Regions from separate parts of the Streptococcus nakanonensis genome, predicted to be linked through region 3. Evidence: predicted binding sites of a transcription regulator. Region 3 holds the regulator's gene; each other region holds the start of a gene.
What was found. The regulator Rex, encoded in region 3, represses fermentation and respiration genes when NADH is low (regulators of the CRP and FNR family bind a similar motif). The targets are predictions, from matches to a motif close to TTGTGAANTANTTCACAA.
Positions count from the first base shown of each region.

Region 1: a site for Rex is predicted at 2,358-2,375, ahead of AC6I9F_RS05075 (formate/nitrite transporter family protein). Genes of this name have one in related genera too.
Region 2: a site for Rex is predicted at 3,095-3,112, ahead of AC6I9F_RS01105 (zinc-dependent alcohol dehydrogenase family protein). Genes of this name have one in related genera too.

Region 1 is NZ_AP027139.1:1,039,415-1,046,832, forward strand. Features, by position in the region: gene gyrA (DNA gyrase subunit A) at 1-1,517, shown strand, start outside; gene srtA (sortase SrtA) at 1,517-2,260, shown strand; gene AC6I9F_RS05075 (formate/nitrite transporter family protein) at 2,400-3,197, shown strand; gene AC6I9F_RS05080 (O-acetylhomoserine aminocarboxypropyltransferase/cysteine synthase family protein) at 3,342-4,622, shown strand; gene AC6I9F_RS05085 (DUF2130 domain-containing protein) at 4,718-5,992, shown strand; gene truB (tRNA pseudouridine(55) synthase TruB) at 6,003-6,881, shown strand; gene udk (uridine kinase) at 6,993-7,418, shown strand, end outside.
Region 2 is NZ_AP027139.1:203,936-211,353, forward strand. Features, by position in the region: gene AC6I9F_RS01090 (acyltransferase family protein) at 1-180, shown strand, start outside; gene AC6I9F_RS01095 (IS30 family transposase) at 483-1,649, opposite strand; gene nagA (N-acetylglucosamine-6-phosphate deacetylase) at 1,876-3,027, shown strand; gene AC6I9F_RS01105 (zinc-dependent alcohol dehydrogenase family protein) at 3,190-4,248, shown strand; gene AC6I9F_RS01110 (DUF1033 family protein) at 4,399-4,764, shown strand; gene comGA (competence type IV pilus ATPase ComGA) at 4,841-5,782, shown strand; gene comGB (competence type IV pilus assembly protein ComGB) at 5,730-6,746, shown strand; gene comGC (competence type IV pilus major pilin ComGC) at 6,748-7,074, shown strand; gene comGD (competence type IV pilus minor pilin ComGD) at 7,067-7,418, shown strand, end outside.
Region 3 is NZ_AP027139.1:1,155,944-1,163,361, reverse strand. Features, by position in the region: gene pcrA (DNA helicase PcrA) at 139-2,430, shown strand; gene radC (RadC family protein) at 2,473-3,153, shown strand; gene AC6I9F_RS05595 (gamma-glutamyl-gamma-aminobutyrate hydrolase family protein) at 3,150-3,839, opposite strand; gene AC6I9F_RS05590 (redox-sensing transcriptional repressor Rex) at 3,857-4,498, opposite strand; gene AC6I9F_RS05585 (DUF4649 family protein) at 4,581-4,796, opposite strand; gene AC6I9F_RS05580 (DUF1831 domain-containing protein) at 4,804-5,151, opposite strand; gene AC6I9F_RS05575 (cysteine desulfurase family protein) at 5,156-6,271, opposite strand; gene AC6I9F_RS05570 (ribose-phosphate diphosphokinase) at 6,281-7,240, opposite strand; gene AC6I9F_RS05565 (CYTH domain-containing protein) at 7,353-7,418, opposite strand, start outside.

The DNA of each region.
Region 1 (7,418 bases), 120 kb from region 3:
TTAAGATGACCCAGATGCAAACCAATTTTGGTTTCAATATGCTTGCAATCCAAAATGGTGTACCGAAGATTTTGTCCCTTCGTCAGATTTTGGATGCTTATATCGAGCACCAAAAAGAAGTAGTTGTTCGTCGGACCCGTTTTGATAAGGAAAAAGCGGAAGCACGCGCTCATATCTTAGAAGGTCTCTTAATTGCGCTAGACCATATCGATGAAGTGATTCGTATCATCCGTGCTAGTGAAACGGATGCGGAAGCACAAGCTGAGTTGATGAGTAAATTTAAGCTTTCTGAACGTCAAAGTCAGGCCATCCTTGATATGCGTCTTCGTCGTTTGACAGGTTTGGAACGCGATAAGATTCAGTCTGAGTATGATGACCTCTTGGCTCTGATTGCGGATTTGGCGGATATTCTTGCTAAGCCAGAACGTGTTTCTCAAATTATCAAAGACGAATTAGATGAAGTTAAACGTAAATTTTCCGATAAACGTCGTACTGAATTGATGGTTGGTGAAGTCTTAAGCCTCGAAGATGAGGACTTGATTGAAGAATCAGATGTCTTAATTACGCTTTCTAACAAGGGGTACATCAAACGTCTGGACCAAGACGAATTTACTGCTCAAAAACGTGGGGGTCGTGGTGTTCAAGGTACAGGTGTTAAGGATGATGATTTTGTTCGTGAGTTAGTGTCAACTAGCACCCATGATCACCTGCTCTTCTTCACAAACAAAGGACGTGTCTATCGTCTGAAAGGTTATGAAATTCCTGAGTATGGTCGGACTGCCAAAGGGCTACCAGTAGTTAATCTCTTGAAATTGGATGAAGACGAAAGTATTCAGACGGTTATCAATGTTGAGTCTGATCGCAGTGACGATGCTTATCTCTTCTTTACAACCCGTCACGGTATTGTGAAGAGAACCAGTGTTAAGGAATTTGCCAATATTCGTCAAAATGGTCTCAAAGCGCTGAATCTAAAGGATGAAGATGAGTTAATCAATGTCTTGTTGACGGAAGAAGATACGGATATTATCATTGGTACCAAGTTTGGTTATGCAGTTCGCTTTAATCAATCAGCCGTTCGTGGTATGAGCCGTATCGCCACTGGTGTGAAAGGTGTTAATCTCCGTGATGGAGACACAGTAGTCGGAGCGAGCGTAATTACTGATCAAGATGAGATTCTTATCATTACTGAAAAAGGATATGGTAAGCGTACAGTCGCTACTGAATACCCAACAAAAGGTCGTGGTGGTAAGGGAATGCAGACAGCTAAAATTACCGAAAAAAATGGCTTGCTGGCCGGTCTTATGACTGTTCAAGGGGATGAGGATTTGATGATTATCACTGATACAGGTGTCATGATTCGAACCAATCTTGCCAATATTTCACAAACAGGACGCGCAACTATGGGAGTTAAAGTAATGCGCCTGGATCAAGATGCTCAGATAGTGACCTTCACAACGGTTGCAGCGGCAGAAAAAGAAGAAGTTGGGACAGAAAATGAAACAGAAGGTGAAGCATAATGTCTCAAAAAAATAATAAAAAGAAAAACAAACGAAAAAATCTGCTGACAAATATCCTAGCAGGATTTCTGATAGTACTGTCACTGGCTTTGATTTTTAATGCGCAAATTCGTGATATGTTCATGGTCTGGAATACCAATAAGTATCAAGTTAGCCAGGTATCAAAAGAAAAATTAGAAGAAAATCAGGATACAGAAGGAAATTTTGATTTTGATTCGGTCAAAGCAATTTCTTCGGAGGCTGTTCTAGCTTCTCAATGGGATGCTCAAAAATTACCAGTTATTGGGGGAATTGCAATTCCTGAATTGGAAATGAATTTGCCGATTTTTAAAGGACTTGATAATGTTAATCTCTTCTATGGTGCTGGTACAATGAAACGCGAGCAAGTAATGGGAGAAGGAAATTATAGTCTAGCTAGTCACCATATCTTTGGTGTTGATAATGCTAATAAAATGTTATTTTCTCCTTTAGATAATGCTAAAAATGGTATGAAGATTTATCTAACTGATAAAAATAAAGTTTATACCTATGAAATCCGTGAAGTCAAACGTGTGACACCGGATCGTGTTGATGAAGTTGATGATAGAGATGGGGTTAATGAAATCACATTAGTAACCTGTGAAGACCTTGCTGCTACAGAACGTATTATTGTAAAAGGTGATTTGAAAGAAACAAAAGATTATTCACAAACATCTGATGAAATCCTAACAGCTTTCAATCAACCGTATAAACAATTTTATTAGTACAAATCAGTGAAATCATGGATTTCACTGATTTTTTAAGATTTTCATAAAAATAAACTTTTATGAAATATAGAAAACGCTTCCTTAATTCTAAAGTTTGTGATATAATTATCAAGAAAAAAAGATTTAGGAGTTTATTATGGTTTCTTCAGAATTTATCTCAAAGATTGAATTTGCTTGCAAGAAGAAAGAAAGTCTTTATAGCCAAAGCAAATTTAAGTATGCAATTCGTTCTATGTTCGCGGGTGCATTTTTAACCTTTAGTACAGCTGCAGGTGCAGTTGGGGCTGACTTGATTAATAAAATCGCACCAGGTAGTGGACGCTTCCTTTTCCCATTTGTCTTTGCTTGGGGCTTGGCCTATATTGTTTTCTTAAATGCCGAGTTGGTAACATCAAATATGATGTTTTTGACTGCTGGTAGTTTCTTGAAAAAAATCTCTTGGAGAAAAACAGCCGAGATTTTACTATACTGTACCTTGTTCAACCTTATCGGTGCCTTGATAGCAGGTTGGGGTTTCGCTCACTCGGCAGCCTATGCACATCTGACTCACGATAGCTTTATTTCAGGGGTTGTTGAGATGAAATTAGGCCGTTCAAATGAATTAGTCTTGCTTGAGGCGATTTTGGCAAATATTTTCGTAAATATTGCGATTCTTTCATTTGTTTTGGTCAAAGATGGTGGTGCCAAACTTTGGCTTGTGTTGTCAGCTATTTACATGTTTGTATTCTTAACAAACGAGCACATTGCGGCGAACTTTGCTTCTTTCGCGATTGTGAAATTCAGTGTTGCTGCGGATTCAATTGCTAATTTCGATGTTGGAAATATGCTTCGTCACTGGGGTGTAACCTTCATCGGAAACTTTATCGGAGGAGGCCTCTTGATGGGTCTTCCATATGCCTTCCTCAATAAAAACGAAGATACTTATGTAGATTAAGAAAATGAGCACGATTGAGTCGTGCCTTTTTGTTTTGTAAGAAGTAATAGCCACTCCTTATATCAAAATATAGAAAAGAGGTATTAGTCAAGATAGGTCGATAGTGCTAGAATATCCTTAATGAAACTATATGGAGGTCGCCTTATGACTCGTGATTTTAAATTTGAAACTCTACAACTACATGCTGGTCAAGTTGTGGATCCAGCAACTAAGTCTCGTGCAGTGCCGATTTATCAGACAACATCCTTTGTTTTTGATGATACGCAGGAAGGTGCCGATTTGTTTGCCTTGAGGAAACCAGGGAACATTTATACTCGTATTACCAATCCTACAACAGCTGCTTTTGAAGAAAGAATTGCAACTCTCGAAGGTGGTGTCGGAGCTCTTGCAACAGCATCAGGTATGGCAGCAGTGACTTATACGATTTTGGCTCTTGCCCATGCTGGTGACCATGTTGTAGCAGCCTCAACTATTTACGATGGAACCTTCAATCTCTTGAAAGAAACCCTTCCTCGTTATGGGATCACAACAACCTTTGTCGATGTGGATAATTTGGAGGAAGTGGAAGCAGCTATCAAAGACAATACCAAGCTTGTCTTGATTGAAACCTTGGGCAATCCCTTGATAAACATTCCTGACTTGGAAAAATTGGCTGAGATTGCTCATAAACACCAGATTCCACTAGTTTCGGATAATACCTTTGCTACACCATATTTGATTAACGTCTTCTCTCACGGTGTAGATATTGCTATTCACTCTGCGACTAAGTTTATCGGTGGGCATGGTACAACTATTGGTGGAGTGATTGTCGATAGTGGTCGTTTTGACTGGGCGGCTTCAGGTAAATTTCCTCAATTTGTTGAGGAAGACCCAAGCTATCATAACTTGAGCTATACTCGTGATGTGGGTGCAGCAGCCTTTATTATCGCTGTCCGTGTTCAATTGCTTCGTGATACTGGTGCAGCCTTGTCGCCATTTAATGCCTTCCTCTTGCTTCAAGGACTTGAAACCCTTTCACTTCGTGTGGAACGCCATGTGCAAAATGCAGAGAAAATTGTTGATTTCCTTGTCAACCATCCTAAGGTAGAAAAGGTCAATTATCCAAAACTTGCAGATAGTCCTTATCATGCCTTGGCTGAGAAATACTTGCCAAAAGGTGTGGGCTCCATCTTTACCTTCCATGTCAAAGGTGGGGAGGCAGAAGCACGCAGGGTAATTGATCATTTAGAAATCTTCTCTGACCTTGCAAACGTAGCGGATGCCAAGTCTCTGGTTGTCCATCCAGCAACAACCACTCACGGTCAATTGTCAGAAAAAGACCTAGAAGCAGCAGGTGTCACACCAAACCAAATCCGCTTGTCTATCGGACTTGAAAATGTAGATGATTTGATTGAAGACTTGCGCTTGGCCTTGGAAAAAATTTAAAGTAAAAGAAGATAAACAGTGGGTTTTGACTCACTGTTTTTGATTTTCCCTCAGGCATGATATAATGGTTACAGAAGCCTAGAAAGAGGAACGATATGAACGAAATCAAATGTCCCAACTGTGGGGAAGTCTTTACAGTAAATGAAAGTCAGTATGCTGAACTTCTGTCTCAAGTGAGAACAGCAGAGTTTGATAAGGAACTACATGATTGGATGAAGCAGGAGTTGGCCTTGGCTGAGCAAAAGTCCATGAATGAACAACAGTCTAAACTGGCTCAAAAAGACAAAGAAATTGCTCAATTGCAGAGTCAAATCCAAAACTTTGATACAGAAAAAGAATTGGCCAAGAAAGAGGTTGAACAGACAAGCTATCAGGCCTTATTGGCTAAGGATAAGGAAGTACAGGCCTTGGAAAACCAACTGGCTACCTTGCGTTTGGAACATGAAAATCAACTACAAAAGACCCTTTCTGACCTAGAAAAAGAACGAGACCAGGTCAAAAATCAGCTCCTACTACAAGAAAAGGAAAATGAGCTTTCTCTTGCTTCAGTTAAGCAAAACTATGAAGCCCAGCTTAAAGCAGCTAGTGAACAAGTCGAGTTTTATAAGAATTTTAAGGCTCAACAATCTACAAAAGCGATTGGGGAAAGTCTGGAACAGTATGCAGAGAGTGAGTTTAACAAGGTCCGTAGTTTTGCCTTTCCAAATGCCTGCTTTGAGAAGGATAACAAGGTTTCTGCGCGTGGGTCTAAAGGGGACTTTATCTTCCGTGAGTGTGATGAAAATGGAGTGGAAATCATTTCCATCATGTTTGAGATGAAAAATGAAGCGGATGGAACAGAGAAGAAGCACAAGAATGCAGATTTTTATAAGGAATTGGACAAGGATCGTCGGGAGAAGAACTGTGAGTATGCCGTTTTGGTGACCATGCTTGAGGCCGATAATGACTACTTTAACACGGGTATCGTGGATGTCAGTCATGAGTATGAAAAGATGTATGTGGTTCGACCTCAATTCTTTATCCAGTTGATTGGACTCCTGCGAAATGCGGCGCTTAATTCTCTAAAATACAAGCAGGAGTTGGCCTTGGTTCGTGAGCAAAATATCGATATTACACATTTTGAGGAAGACTTGGATGCCTTTAAACTAGCTTTTGCTAAAAATTATAATTCAGCTTCGACCAACTTTGGAAAAGCTATTGATGAAATCGACAAGGCCATCAAACGTATGGAAGAGGTCAAGAAATTCCTAACCACATCTGAAAACCAACTTCGACTCGCAAACAATAAATTGGAAGATGTTTCCGTCAAAAAATTGACCCGGAAAAATCCAACCATGAAAGCTAAGTTTGAAGCGCTGAAGGGGGAGTGAGAAAGCAAAAATGAACGGTATTATCAACTTAAAAAAAGAAGCGGGGATGACCTCGCATGATGCGGTTTTTAAACTGCGTAAGATTTTGGGAACCAAGAAAATTGGTCATGGTGGGACCTTGGATCCGAATGTAGTGGGCGTTTTGCCCATTGCGGTTGGCAAGGCGACACGCATGGTCGAGTTTATGCAGGACGAGGGCAAGGTCTATGAGGGGGAAATCACTCTTGGCTATTCCACGACGACTGAGGATGCCAGTGGGGAAGTGGTCGCAGAGACACCTGTTCTATCGCCCTTGGATGAAAAACTTGTCGATGGAGCGATTACTAGCTTAACTGGGTCTATTAGTCAGATTCCACCTATGTACTCAGCAGTTAAGGTCAATGGTCGCAAGCTCTATGAGTATGCGCGTGCTGGTCAAGAAGTAGAGCGTCCAGAGCGTCAGGTGATCATTTATCAATTTGAGCGGACAAGTCCGATTTCTTATGAGGGTCATCTTGCACGCTTTACTTTTCGTGTGAAATGCAGTAAAGGGACTTATATCCGTACCTTGTCAGTTGACTTGGGAGAGAAGCTTGGCTATGCGGCCCATATGTCTCAGTTAACTCGTACTAGTGCAGCTGGTTTGCAACTAGAAGATGCTCTTACCTTGGAAGAAATTGCTGAAAAAGTGGAGGCTAGCCAATTGGACTTTCTCCATCCTTTAGAGATTGGAACAGGGGATCTTGTTAAAGTTTTCCTAAGTCCAGAAGAGGCTACAGAAGTGCGCTTTGGTCGTTTTATCGAACTCGAACAAACAGAACAAGAATTAGCTGCCTTTGAAGGAGATAAATTGTTAGCCATTCTAGAAAAACGGGACAAACTCTACAAGCCAAGGAAGGTTTTTAGCTAGTCTAACTGAGGTGTAGGGATTGGAATTCTTTCCCTAGACCATCCAAATCAGACTATAAATTTTGTAAAAAATGTGATAGAATAGACGACGGATAAAAAAACGGAGGATAGCATGCAAAATAGACCAATCATTATCGGAGTGACAGGTGGTTCTGGTGGGGGTAAGACCAGTGTTTCAAGAGCCATTTTATCGCATTTCCCTGATGAAAAGATTTCCATGATTGAGCATGATTCATACTACAAGGATCAGTCTCACTTGACCTTTGAAGAGCGTGTCAAAACCAACTACGACCATCCTTTTGCCTTTGATACAGACTTGATGATTGAGCAGATAAAGGAATTGTTGGCAGGGCGTCCGGTGGACATCCCGACTTATGACTATACAGAGCATACACGAAGCAGCAAGACCTATCGTCAAGAGCCTCAAGATGTCTTTATCGTTGAGGGGATTTTGGTCTTGGAGGACAAGCGTCTGCGCGATTTGATGGACATCAAGATTTTTGTGGATACGGATGATGATGTGCGCATTATTCGTCGT
Region 2 (7,418 bases), 950 kb from region 3:
TATATCACAGTTGCTGATTGGAATCAAGTTGCGAAAGAACATCCAGAAATCTGGGCAGGAACAGACCAAGTCCATTTCGGAAGTGACACTAGCACTATTGAAGCAGGAGCTAAATTGTATGCAGATACGATTGCCACAGCTTTGCAGACGGCTCAAGACAAGCCAGTCAAATCAAAATAACCTGTATTACAGAGAAAAGAGTTGGAGAAATCCAGCTCTTTTAAAATATCGGTAAATTCCCAAACTAAGTTCCACCGCTAGTAGAAGTGGAAGTTAATCTGATAAAAATTGTAAAAACCAGTGGAAATCCATGTCAGGGTAAGTTCCACTGGTTTTACTAATGCTTGATTTTATTGCTTTTGTAGCCAAAATGAATCGAAAAAAAGAGCGCACAAAATCCTCTTATCTGAAAGCGTTTCAGATTAAGTTCCGCTATGGTGGAAGTTAGTGTGAGACGTTTGAATAGGGTTTTAGGTTAGTTTTTAGAACTTATGTTGGAGTAATTTAGAAGACTGACAGACGTCTTCTGCAGGTATTTTAGAAATACCGAGAAGCTTAGGAATTTCTTCTCCATAAGTAAAGGCAAAGAGTTCATAAGCTGACTTTCCATTCAAAGCAGCACGTTTGACGCTGTTGACATGAGAGCAGACGAGATTGATGTCCTCTTGAGTTAAATTGTCAAAAGAAGTTCCTTTAGGTAGAATGTCGCGAATCAGCGTGTGATTTTTCTCAATTCTCCCTTTCTGGTCAGAGCGATTAGGGTCACAAAAGAAGAGTTTACTCTCTCCTCGCACATCCATTTCGATGTCATCAACCCTGGCAAACTCTCCACCATTATCGGTAAGAATGACAGGGAAGAGTTGGAAGAAATCTTTGTCCGCTTGGTGAAGAGTGTTCTTGATGTCATAGAGATGTTTGGTAACCTCAAGGGCAGTTTTATTATCCAGAAGTCTAGCGAAGATAAAGTTACAGAAAGATAGATTGAAGGTGAGTAGGACTTTACCTCCCATTCTCCCCATAACTGTGTCCATTTCCAGCCAAGAGTCTAGTTGATTCAGTGCTAAATAGTTTTGGAAATCCTCATAGGAACGGCCTTTTTTAGCTTCTTTAGGGATGGAAGGTAGCTTACTTTTTCGTCTTTCTTTGAATTTAACGGCTCTGGCAAGATCAATCGGAGCGATAGATAGGTACCCTTTTCGGATGTGTCGATAGACAGTTGAGGAGCTGACATCAAGGTTATGAGTTTTGAGAATATGATAGATGTGTTGTCCTTTTTTAACCCCATCAGAAATGACTTTGTCCATGTCCCAGAAGGTCTTGGAATTGAGGGGAGTTCCTTCACGAGCTTCGCCAAGAGTTTGTTCGTATTGTTTTTGAGCTTGCTTAGCGAGGTAGAAGATCTTCTTATAGCCACAATTCTGTCTTCTTTTAGGGCAGCCGTTACAGACAAAGGGAGCTTTGTCGAGTAGAGGGCAAGGAAGGTTATGGCATGTAGACTCTCGGACTTGTCTGTTTCGTTTGACTTCTTTAGAAACAGTAGTCGGGTCTTTTAGAATGGATTGTCCAATAGCTTTGAAGGTTTCACTGCGCTCTAAACCTAATTGGATATCATTACGGTCTGAAAGGGTAAGGTGTTTATGTTTTGTCATAGTAGACCTCGTTTCTAACTCAAACGTCTCACACTTAATTCCACCATAAAAATCCGTTTTAGACTAATTTCCACTTTGGTCAGGCAAGTGGAAGTTACTTTGAGAAGTTACACTTTTAAAATATCTCTAGAAAATAGGTCTATACCATTTACAAATGAATCAGAAAGGTTTATAATGTAATTGACATAATAAATATCAAAAGTAATCTTTTAAGGAGGTCATTATTATGCCTAATTACGTTAAAGCGGATCAGTTTTTCTATCCATTTGGCATTCGTCGCGGTGGGTACTTAGAACTTGTTGATGGCAAATTTGGGAAACATGTGGATCAAATTCCTGAAGGAGCAGAGGTTCTTGACTATACTGGTTATAGCATTGCACCAGGTCTTGTGGATACTCATATTCATGGATATGCAGGTGTAGATGTGATGGACAACAACATTGAAGGTACATTGCATACTATGAGTGAAGGACTTCTTAGTACCGGTGTTACCAGTTTCTTGCCCACAACTTTAACAGCCGCTTATGAGCAATTACTTGCAGTCACTGAAAATCTTGGAAACCATTATAAAGAAGCAACAGGTGCTAAGATTCGTGGGATTTATTATGAAGGTCCATATTTCACAGAAACTTTTAAGGGGGCACAAAATCCAACTTATATGAGAGACCCGGGTGTTGAGGAGTTTCATTCTTGGCAGGAAGCTGCAAAAGGGATGCTAAATAAAATCGCTATTGCACCAGAACGTGATGGGGTGGAAGATTTTGTACGTACTATTACAGGTGAAGGTGTGACAGTTGCACTTGGACACTCAGATGCGACATTTGAACAAGCTAAGAAGGCAGTCGATGCTGGAGCGAGTGTTTGGGTACATGCCTATAATGGGATGCGTGGTTTAACACACCGCGAACTAGGTATGGTAGGAGCTATGTATGAGCTCCCACATACTTACGCAGAATTGATTTGTGATGGTTATCACGTAGATCCAAAAGCTTGTGAGATTTTACTTAAGCAAAAGGGGACAGAAAACATCGCTCTTATCACGGACTGTATGACAGCTGGTGGGCTTGAAGACGGTGACTATATGTTGGGAGAATTCCCTGTTGTAGTAGCAAATGGAACTGCACGTCTCAAATCTACTGGTAATTTGGCAGGTTCTATCCTCAAACTTAAAGATGGTATGAGAAATGTAGTCGAGTGGGGTATTGCAAATCCACACGAAGCGGTCATGATGGCTAGCCTTAACCCAGCAAAATCTGTTCACATTGATGATGTCTGTGGCCAAATCCGTGAAGGCTACGACGCTGACTTCATCGTATTAGATAAAGATTTGGAATTGGTAGCAACCTACCTAGACGGTGTGAAACGTTATCAAGCATAAGAGAGAAAGCAGAAGTTAGAGATTAGCTTCTGCTTTTTTATGTATGGTGCTTTACTGGTAAACAAAAAAGTTAAAAAAATCACAAAAAATCTTGAACAAGCAAATGAAAAGGTTTACAATTATATTATAAATAGTACAAATAAAAAAACGGAGGAGTGCTTTATGAAAGCCTATACTTATGTTAAACCAGGACTTGCTTCTTTTGTTGACGTTGACAAACCAGTTATTCGCAAGCCAACAGACGCTATTGTGCGTATCGTAAAAACCACTATTTGTGGAACAGACCTCCATATTATCAAAGGGGATGTTCCTGCTTGCCAAAGTGGTACCATTCTTGGTCACGAAGGGATTGGGATTGTTGAAGAAGTTGGGGAAGGAGTTTCTAACTTCAAAAAAGGCGACAAGGTCTTGATTTCTTGTGTTTGTGCCTGTGGTAAATGCTACTACTGTAAAAAAGGAATTTATGCCCATTGTGAAGACGAAGGGGGCTGGATTTTCGGTCACTTGATTGACGGTATGCAGGCTGAATATCTACGTGTCCCTCATGCAGATAACACTCTTTACCACACTCCAGAAGACTTGTCAGACGAAGCTTTGGTTATGCTATCAGACATTCTGCCTACTGGATATGAAATTGGTGTCTTGAAAGGGAAAGTAGAACCTGGTTGCAGCGTAGCCATTATTGGTTCAGGACCTGTTGGATTGGCTGCTCTATTGACAGCTCAATTCTATTCACCAGCTAAATTGATTATGGTAGACCTAGACGATAACCGCTTGGAAACTGCTGTATCATTTGGTGCGACTCACAAGATTAATTCTTCAGACCCTGAAAAAGCGATTAAAGAAATTTATGATTTGACAGATGGTCGTGGTGTAGATGTTGCTATCGAAGCTGTTGGTATTCCTGCAACATTTGATTTCTGTCAAAAGATTATCGGTGTAGACGGAACGGTTGCCAACTGTGGTGTACATGGTAAACCAGTCGAATTCGATTTAGATAAACTTTGGATTCGCAACATCAATGTAACAACTGGTTTGGTATCTACAAATACAACTCCACAATTGTTGAAAGCACTTGAAAGTCATAAGATTGAGCCAGAAAAATTGGTAACTCATTATTTCAAACTAAGTGAAATTGAAAAAGCCTATGAAGTTTTCAGTAAAGCGGCAGACCACCATGCAATTAAGGTAATCATCGAAAACGATATTTCAGAAGCTTAAGTAGTAAAAACATTTTGGAACATAAGCAAATAGAAATTCAGTCATCATAAGATGGCTGGATTTTTTATCAAAAATTTAAGAAATGAGCATATTTCTTTTCTTGTTTAATGGAATTAGTTATAATATACGATACAAAGGAATTGAATGAATATGTATCGTGTTATAGAAATGTATGGAGATTTTGAACCCTGGTGGTTCTTAGAAGGTTGGGAAGAAGATATTGTAGCTAGTAAGAAATTTGACCAGTATTATGATGCTCTCAAATACTACAAAACTTGCTGGTTTAAATTAGAACAAGAATCCCCTCTTTATAAAAGCAGAAGTGACTTGATGACCATTTTTTGGGATCCAGAAGACCAACGCTGGTGTGATGAATGTGATGAATATTTACAACAATACCATTCTTTGGCTCTTTTACAGGATGAGCAGGTTATTCCAGATGAAAAACTACGCCCAGGCTATGAAAAACAAACAGGTAAGGAAAGGCACCGTTCTTGCCGTATGAAATTAAAATAGAAAAAAAGTAACTTTTTTGGAGTTGCTTTTTTTATTTTCCCAAATCTTTGCGAATAGTATAGGTGAGGAGGTAAGTATGGTTCAAGAAATTGCACAAGAAATCATTCATTCAGCTCGGAAAAAAGGAGCGCAAGATATTTATTTTGTTCCTAAGTTAGACGCTTATGAGCTTCATATGAGAATAGGAGACGAGCGCTGTAAAATCGGTTGTTATGATTTTGAAAAGTTTGCGGCCGTCATCAGTCACTTTAAGTTTGTAGCTGGTATGAATGTTGGAGAAAAGCGACGTAGTCAACTTGGTTCCTGTGATTATGCATATGACGATAAGATGGCGTCACTACGTTTATCTACCGTAGGCGATTATCGAGGACATGAGAGTTTGGTGATCCGTTTGTTGCACGATGAGGAGCAGGATTTGCATTTTTGGTTTCAGGATATTGAAGAACTGGGTAAGCAGTACAGGCAACGTGGTCTCTATCTCTTTGCTGGTCCAGTCGGAAGTGGCAAGACAACCCTGATGCATGAATTGTCCAAGTCTCTCTTTAAAGGACAGCAAGTCATGTCCATCGAAGATCCTGTCGAAATCAAGCAGGACGACATGCTCCAGTTGCAATTGAACGAAGCAATCGGACTGACCTATGAAAATCTAATCAAACTTTCCTTGCGTCATCGACCAGATCTCTTGATTATCGGAGAAATTCGGGACAGCGAGACGGCGCGTGCAGTGGTCAGAGCCAGTTTGACAGGGGCGACAGTCTTTTCAACCATTCACGCCAAGAGTATTCGAGGTGTTTATGAACGTTTACTGGAGTTGGGTGTGAGTGAGGAGGAATTGGCAGTCGTTCTGCAGGGAGTCTGCTACCAGAGATTAATCGGGGGAGGAGGAATCGTTGACTTTGCAAACAAAGACTATCAAGAACACCAGCCAACTAGCTGGAATGAACAGATTGACCAGCTTCTTAAAGATGGACATATCACAAGTCTTCAGGCTGAAACGGAAAAAATTAGCTACAGCTAAGCAAAAAAATATCATCACCCTGTTTAATAATCTCTTTTCCAGCGGTTTTCATCTGGTGGAGACCATCTCCTTTTTAGATAGGAGTGCTTTGTTGGACAAGCAGTGTGTGACCCAGATGCGTACAGGCTTGTCTCAGGGAAAATCATTCTCAGAAATGATGGAAAGTTTGGGTTTTTCAAGTGCCATTGTCACTCAGTTATCCCTAGCTGAAGTCCATGGAAATCTCCACCTGAGTTTGGGAAAGATAGAAGAGTATCTAGACAATCTAGCCAAAGTCAAGAAAAAATTAATTGAAGTAGCGACCTATCCTTTGATTTTGCTGGGTTTTCTTCTCTTAATCATGCTGGGACTACGGAACTATCTACTACCACAACTGGATAGTAGCAATATTGCCACCCAAATCATTGGCAATCTGCCACAAATCTTTCTAGGCATGGTAGGGTTTGTTTCCATACTTGCCCTTTTAGCACTCACTTTTTATAAAAGAAGTTCTAAGATGCGCGTCTTTTCTATCCTAGCACGCCTTCCCTTTTTTGGAATTTTTGTGCAGACTTATTTGACAGCCTATTATGCGCGTGAATGGGGGAATATGATTTCGCAGGGAATGGAGCTGACGCAGATTTTTCAGATGATGCAGGAACAAGGTTCTCAGCTCTTTAAAGAAATCGGTCAAGACCTAGCTCAATCCCTACAAAGTGGCCGCGAATTTTCTCAAACCATAGCAACCTATCCTTTCTTTAAGAAGGAGTTGAGCCTCATCATCGAGTATGGGGAAGTCAAGTCCAAGCTGGGTAGTGAGTTGGAAATCTATGCTGAAAAAACTTGGGAAACCTTTTTTACCCGAGTCAACCGCACCATGAATCTGGTGCAGCCACTGGTCTTTATCTTTGTGGCACTGATTATCGTTTTACTTTATGCGGCAATGCTGATGCCCATGTATCAAAATATGGAGGTAAATTTTTAACATGAAAAAAATGATAACATTCTTGAAAAAAGCTAAGGTTAAAGCTTTCACACTTGTGGAGATGTTGGTGGTCTTACTCATCATCAGCGTACTTCTCTTGCTCTTTGTACCTAATTTGACCAAGCAAAAAGAAGCAGTCAATGACAAAGGAAAAGCTGCTGTTGTTAAGGTGGTGGAAAGCCAGGCAGAACTTTATAGCTTAGATAAAAATGAAGAGGCTAGCCTAAGCAAGTTAAAAGCAGATGGGCGAATCACAGAAGAACAGGTTAAAGCCTATAATGAATACTATACAAAAAATGGAGGAAAAAATCGTACAGTCAATGATTAAGGCCTTTACTATGCTGGAAAGTCTCTTGGTTTTGAGTCTTGTGAGTCTCCTTGCCTTGGGATTGTCTGGTTCTGTTCAGTCCACTTTTGCAGCGGTAGAGGAGCAGATTTTCTTTATGGAGTTTGAAGAACTCTATCGGGAAACCCAAAAACGCAGTGTAGCCAGTCAGCAAAAGACTAGTCTGAACTTAGATGGGCAGACGATTAGCAATGGCAGTCAAAAGTTGACAGTTCCTAAAGGAATTCAGGCACCATCGGGACAAAGTATCACATTTGACCGGGCTGGGGGCAATTCGTCCCTGGCTAAGGTTGAATTTCAGACCAGTAAAGGAGCGATTCGTTATC
Region 3 (7,418 bases):
AAGAGTTGAGTGTTTTAGAAACCTACAGTGTAGTATTCTAGTTTCAATCCACTATATTTTGCTACTCCCCGTAAAGTTTCTATTTTTCCTTATTTCTGATATAATAGAAATATTGACTTCAAGAGTAAGGAAGAGAAGATGAACGCATTATTAAATGGAATGAATGACCGTCAGGCTGAGGCGGTGCAAACGACAGAAGGACCCTTGTTAATCATGGCGGGGGCTGGTTCTGGAAAGACCCGAGTTTTGACCCACCGTATCGCTTATTTGATTGATGAAAAGCTGGTCAATCCTTGGAATATCTTGGCCATTACCTTTACCAACAAGGCTGCGCGTGAGATGAAGGAGCGTGCTTATAGCCTCAATCCAGCCACTCAGGACTGTCTGATTGCGACCTTCCACTCCATGTGTGTTCGTATTTTGCGTCGCGATGCGGACCATATTGGCTACAATCGTAATTTTACTATTGTCGATCCAGGGGAGCAGCGAACGCTCATGAAACGTATTCTCAAGCAGTTGAACTTGGATCCTAAAAAATGGAATGAACGGAGCATCTTAGGGACCATTTCAAATGCCAAGAATGATTTGATTGATGATGTGGCTTATGCTGCTCAAGCTGGCGATATGTATACGCAAATCGTGGCCCAGTGTTACACGGCTTACCAAAAAGAACTGCGTCAGTCGGAGTCGGTTGACTTTGATGATTTGATTATGCTGACCTTGCGTCTCTTTGATCAAAATCCTGATGTTTTGACTTACTATCAACAGAAATTCCAATACATCCACGTTGATGAGTACCAAGATACCAACCATGCCCAGTACCAATTGGTCAAACTCTTGGCTTCGCGCTTTAAAAACATCTGTGTGGTTGGGGATGCGGACCAGTCTATCTACGGTTGGCGTGGTGCTGATATGCAGAATATCTTGGACTTCGAAAAGGATTATCCCCAAGCCAAGGTTGTTTTGTTGGAGGAGAATTACCGTTCAACTAAAACTATTCTGCAAGCGGCCAACGAGGTCATTAAAAACAATAAAAATCGCCGTCCTAAGAATCTCTGGACCCAAAATGCTGATGGGGAGCAAATCGTTTACTATCGTGCCGATGATGAGCTAGATGAGGCTGTATTTGTAGCCAGAACCATCGATGAACTTGGTCGGAGTCAAAACTTCCTTCACAAGGATTTTGCAGTTCTCTATCGGACTAATGCGCAGTCCCGTACTATTGAGGAAGCCTTGCTCAAGTCAAATATCCCTTATACCATGGTTGGCGGAACCAAGTTCTACAGCCGTAAGGAAATTCGTGATATTATCGCTTACCTCAACCTCATTGCTAATTTGAGTGACAATATCAGTTTTGAGCGTATTATCAACGAACCGAAACGTGGAATTGGGCCAGGTACAGTTGAGAAAATCCGTGACTTTGCGAATATGCAAGATATGTCCATGCTAGATGCTTCTGCAAACATCATGTTGTCAGGTATCAAGGGTAAGGCAGATCAGTCTATCTGGAATTTTGCCAATATGATTCTGAATTTGCGAGAGCAACTGGATCACTTAAGCATTACTGAGTTGGTTGAGGCGGTTCTAGAAAAAACGGGTTACGTCGATATTCTTAATGCCCAAGCAACTCTGGAAAGTAAGGCTCGGGTTGAAAATATCGAAGAGTTCCTTTCTGTGACGAAAAACTTTGATGACACCTCTGATGGTCCAGAAGAGGAAACTGGTCTGGATAAACTGAGTCGTTTCTTAAATGACTTGGCCTTGATTGCGGATACAGATTCAGGAAGTCAGGAGACATCAGAAGTGACCTTGATGACCCTGCATGCTGCCAAAGGTCTTGAGTTTCCAGTTGTCTTTTTGATTGGGATGGAAGAAAATGTCTTCCCGCTTAGCCGTGCGGCTGAAGATCAAGATGAACTAGAAGAAGAACGCCGTCTAGCCTATGTAGGAATCACGCGTGCAGAGAAAATTCTCTATCTGACCAATGCCAACTCACGCCTGCTTTTTGGTCGTACCAACTACAACCGTCCGACTCGTTTTATTAACGAAATCAGTTCAGACTTACTTGAGTATCAAGGTCTGGCTCGTCCAGCAAATACAAGCTTTAAAGCATCATATAGTAGTGGTGGCCTTGCCTTCGGTCAAGGTATGAGTTTGGCGCAGGCCCTCCAAGACCGTAAACGCGGTGCGGCTCCAAAAACTATCCAGTCAAGCGGCCTTCCATTTGGTCAATTTACAGCTGGCACAAAATCAGCTTCTAGTGAGACAAATTGGTCCATTGGTGATATTGCCCTCCACAAGAAATGGGGAGAGGGAACCGTTCTGGAAGTTTCAGGTAGTGGTGCAACTCAGGAATTGAAAATCAATTTCCCAGAAGTAGGTTTGAAAAAACTTTTAGCCAGTGTGGCTCCAATTGAGAAAAAAATCTAATTTTCCATCCTTCTCACGAATAATAAAGTGAGGAGGATTTTTATGTATAGTATTTCATTCCAAGAAGATTCACTATTGCCAAGAGAAAGACTGGCCAAGGAAGGAGTAGAAGCGCTCAGTAATCAAGAGTTGCTAGCTATTTTACTTAGGACTGGAACACGTCAGGATAGCGTCTTTGAAATTGCCCAGAAAGTTTTGAACAACCTTTCAAGCCTAACGGATTTGAAAAAAATGACCCTGCAGGAATTGCAGAGTCTGTCTGGTATCGGGCGTGTTAAGGCTATAGAGTTGCAAGCTATGATTGAACTGGGCCATCGTATTCACAAATACGAGACCCTTGAGATGGAAAGTATTCTCAGCAGTCAAAAGTTAGCCAAGAAGATGCAACAGGAGTTGGGACATAAAAAACAAGAGCACTTGGTGGCGCTCTATCTCAATACTCAAAATCAAATCATCCATCAACAGACCATTTTTATCGGTTCTGCAACTCGTAGTATCGCTGAGCCTCGAGAGATTCTTCACTATGCTATCAAGCATATGGCGACCTCTCTCATCTTAGTTCACAATCATCCTTCAGGAGCGGTAGCCCCTAGCCGAAATGATGATCATGTCACTAAGCTTGTCAAGGAAGCCTGCGACCTGATGGGCATTGTCCTCTTGGACCATTTGATTGTCTCTCACTCCAGTTATTTTAGCTATCGTGAAAAGACAGATTTAATCTAAAGTTCATTAACGATATAGTCAAAGAGGTTTTTATCTTTGGGACGATTTTCAAAAAGAAACTCTGGATGCCATTGGACACCGAGAAAGGAGACATCATCCGTACTCATGACAGCTTCAATAATGCCATCCTTAGGATCATGAGCCGCAATCTTTAAGTTAGGTGCTAAATCCTTAATGCTCTGATGGTGGAAGGAGTTAATATGGGAAATTTCTCCATAGATTTCTCGGAGAACGGTATCTGGTTCTGTCGCCAAGCGTTGAGTTGTGTACTCAGCAGAACAATCCTGCCAATGGTCTTCGATATCTTGGTACAAAGTTCCACCCATGGCAACGTTAAAGAGTTGAGTTCCACGGCAGACAGAAAAAATTGGCTTTTTCTGTTTAATAGCTTCCTTGATGAGGGCCAGTTCAAAGATATCCCTTTGAAGGTGGTAGTCATCGCTATCGATGGTTTTTGGTTCACCATAGAATTTTGGATCAACATTTTGCCCACCTGTCAAGATGAGCTTGTCAATCATACTGATATAGTGGCTAGCCATTTCTTGATCACCAATCGGTAGGATGATGGGAATCCCTCCAGCGTCTTTAACGCCTTCAACAAAGCCTTTTGCTGCGTAGCTCATCATGATGTCATCATCTGGATGAGTTTTTTCGTTTCCTGTAATCCCTATAACTGGTTTTTTCATAAAATGATTTTCGCTTTCTAATCCTCTTTTCGCATGAAATAGAGGAGGGTTTGGAGTTCACTTGTCAAATCGACATACTGAACGACCACGTCCTTTGGTAAATGCAGATGGACTGGTGAAAAACTGAGAATTCCTTTCACGCCAGCATCCACCAAGAGATTGGCAACCTCTTGTGACTTGACGCTGGGAACTGTCAGGATAGCAGTCTTCACATCAGCATCCTTGATTTTATCCTTGATTTGTGAAATTCCGTAAATGGGAATCCCATCAGGAGTTTGGCTACCGACTTCAGGGTGGTCATCTAGGTCAAAGGCCATGATAATCTTCATCTTGTTACGCTCATGAAAGCGGTAGTGGAGAAGGGCATGGCCCATATTTCCAATACCAACCAGCATGACATTGGTAATAGAGTTATCATTGAGCAAATCGGCAAAAAATGTCATTAGTTTTTTGACATCATAGCCAAAACCACGACGACCAAGTTCACCAAAATAGGAAAAATCACGACGTACGGTCGCTGAATCAATACCGATAGCCTCTGCAATTTGTTTAGAGTTGGCACGTTCAATCTTTTCTGCATGAAATCTCTTAAAAATTCGATAGTATAGGGAGAGTCTTTTTGCTGTAGCTTTTGGAATAGCAGACTGTTTATCTTTCACAAAATCACAACCTTTCTATTCTTCTATTTTATAGAAACATTGTGAAAAAATCAACAAAAACAAGAAAAAACTAAGAAAAATCTTAGTTTTGATGTAAAAAATCTGCATGTGATAGAAAACGGTAGAGGTCTCCGACCAGGCCCTGATAAACTTTCTGGTCCTTAAAAGTCAGAGAAGTCACATAAAGTGTATCTGGTAGGGTCACACATCCTGACAAAGCCAGCATGAGTTCCTCATAATCTTCGTACTTGAGAGTACGCTCTACATGATAGTTATCCTTATAGGTCAGTTCAAACATTTTGGCTTTATCTTTCTGATTTTGTAAAGACACCACGCTCTACCAAGCTATCCATGAGGAAATAGAATTTTTCCTGATGAATATGGTGGTCTTCTGATTTGAAAATATCAACCAGACGTAGCCCAAACTTGTCAGTGATATTGATTTTAGCCCCTGTAAGTTCCTTGTTAATGATGATTTTGAGTTGGAAGCCTTCACCGCTGTTTGGCACTTTTTCAAGTAGGCGAGTTAGTTCGTAGTTACCAATCTTTGTTTCAAAAAAGGTGTTATCTTTGAGGGTGAATTTTTTAACAGAAGGGCTAAGAGTGTAGTCGTAATGACAATTTTTTAACTGAATGGTTTTTTCAAATGCCATATGGCTAACCTCCGATAATTTCTTTTAAGGTTTTTGCTAGGGTTTGTAGGTCTTCAACGGTATTTTGTGGCGACAAACTGATACGAACGGATTCCTTCAAGCGTTCTGAATTTGCCCCGTACATGGCTTCAAGAACATGGCTTACTTGTACAATACCTGCAGTGCAGGCTGAGCCAGTAGAGATTGAAATTCCAGCCAAATCTAGACGAAGGAGTAAGAGGTCATTTTTCTGACCAGGAAATCCAATATTGAGAACATAAGGGAGATGATGGTCTCCTCTATTCAAGTAATATTGAATGCCCTCTAGCTCTGCCAGAAAGGCAGTTTCTAGATTTTGTACATGTTGAAAATGTTCTTCTTGCTTTTCGAGGTCCTCTTTTAGGGCTGCAACCATGCCTACGATGGCAGCTAAATTTTCAGTTCCTGCACGTTTTTTCTGTTCTTGGTCTCCGCCATGTAGATAGGAATCAAAATCCATGCTAGATGCGTAGAGAAAGCCGATTCCCTTAGGACCATGGAACTTGTGGGCAGAAGCAGTGAGAAAATCAATGCCCAATTTTTCTGGGTGTATAGGGATTTTACCAATAGCCTGAACTGCATCGACATGATAGGCGGCTGGGTGTTGCTTGAGTATTTGGCCAATTTCAGCAATGGGCAGTAGGTTTCCAGTCTCATTATTGGCAAACATGGTAGAAACCAAAATCGTATCGTCACGTAAGGCCTCTTGAATTTGCTGAGCGGTGATTTCTTGATTTTCTGGCTGGATAATGGTTGCTTCAAACCCAAAGTGTTGAACCAAGTAATCAATGGTTTCAAGGACAGCATGGTGCTCGATGGCAGTTGTGATAATATGTTTTCCTCGTTCTTGGTGACGAAGGCAGTAGCCAATGATAGCAGTATTGTTGCCCTCAGTCCCACCAGAAGTGAAAAAGATATGTTGAGGTTTTGTCCCCAGTAACTGAGCTAGTTCCTGACGGGCTTCTCGCAAGAGTTTGCCAGCTTGACGGCCATGCCCATGAATACTAGAAGGGTTTCCATGGGTTTCTTGCATAACCTTGGTCATAGCTGAAATAGCAACTGCTGACATAGGAGTCGTCGCAGCATTGTCCAAATAAATCAAAGGATCACCTTATTTCTTTTTGTTGTAGGCAAAGAGTGGGCTGACTGGTTTTCTTTCGTGGATACGGACGATGGCATCACCAATTAACTCACTAGCAGTGATGTAGCATACGTTTTTAGGAGTTTTTTCTTTTGTTGCTACTGAATCAGTCACAAGAATTTCTTTAATCTTAGTATTGTCAAGAAGTTCAGCAGCTCCCTCAACGAAGAGACCGTGGCTAGAAACAGCATAAATTTCTGTAGCTCCTTCACGTTCAACGATTTTAGCAGCTTCAGAGAAGGTACGTCCTGTATTTAAAATATCATCAATCAAGATAGCTTTCTTACCTTCAACATCACCAATGATATAACCTTCGTTGCGAGTTGCATCGTCTTGAGGATAGTCGATAATGGCGATAGGAGCATCAAGATATTCAGCCAAGCTACGCGCACGTTTGACACCTGAATTTTTAGGGCTAACGACAACAACATCTGAACCGAGTAGTCCCTTATCGCAGTAATGTTTTGCAAATAGGGGAACAGTGAAAAGATTATCCACTGGAATATCAAAGAAACCTTGAACCTGAACGGCATGCAAATCAAGAGTCAGGATACGATCAACTCCAGCCTTAACCAGCATATTGGCAACTAGTTTTGCTGTAAGTGGCTCACGAGGACAAGCAATGCGGTCTTGACGTGCATAGCCAAAATATGGAAGGACAACGTTGATACTGTGGGCACTTGCGCGCACACAAGCGTCAACCATGATCAACAATTCCATTAGGTGGTTGTTAACAGGGAAACTTGTTGATTGGATGATGTAAACATCATAACCACGAACACTTTCTTCGATATTCACTTGGATTTCTCCGTCTGAAAATTGACGTGATGATAGTTTTCCAAGTGGGACACCAACAGCTTCAGCAATTTTCTGTGCAATCTCTTGGTTAGAGTTGAGTGCGAAAAGTTTCATGTTTTTTCTATCTGACATTATAGACCGTCCTCTGTAAACTTTATAAATCCTAGTGATATTTGCCTTACATATATGAACTGGGATTTGTGTATTTTTATCTTTTCTATTTTACCAAAAAATGGAGATTATTTCAGCTATTTTTCATACTTTTGACAAATCGAACCAATTTTGAAGGAGCTTTTTGATAGGAAATCTG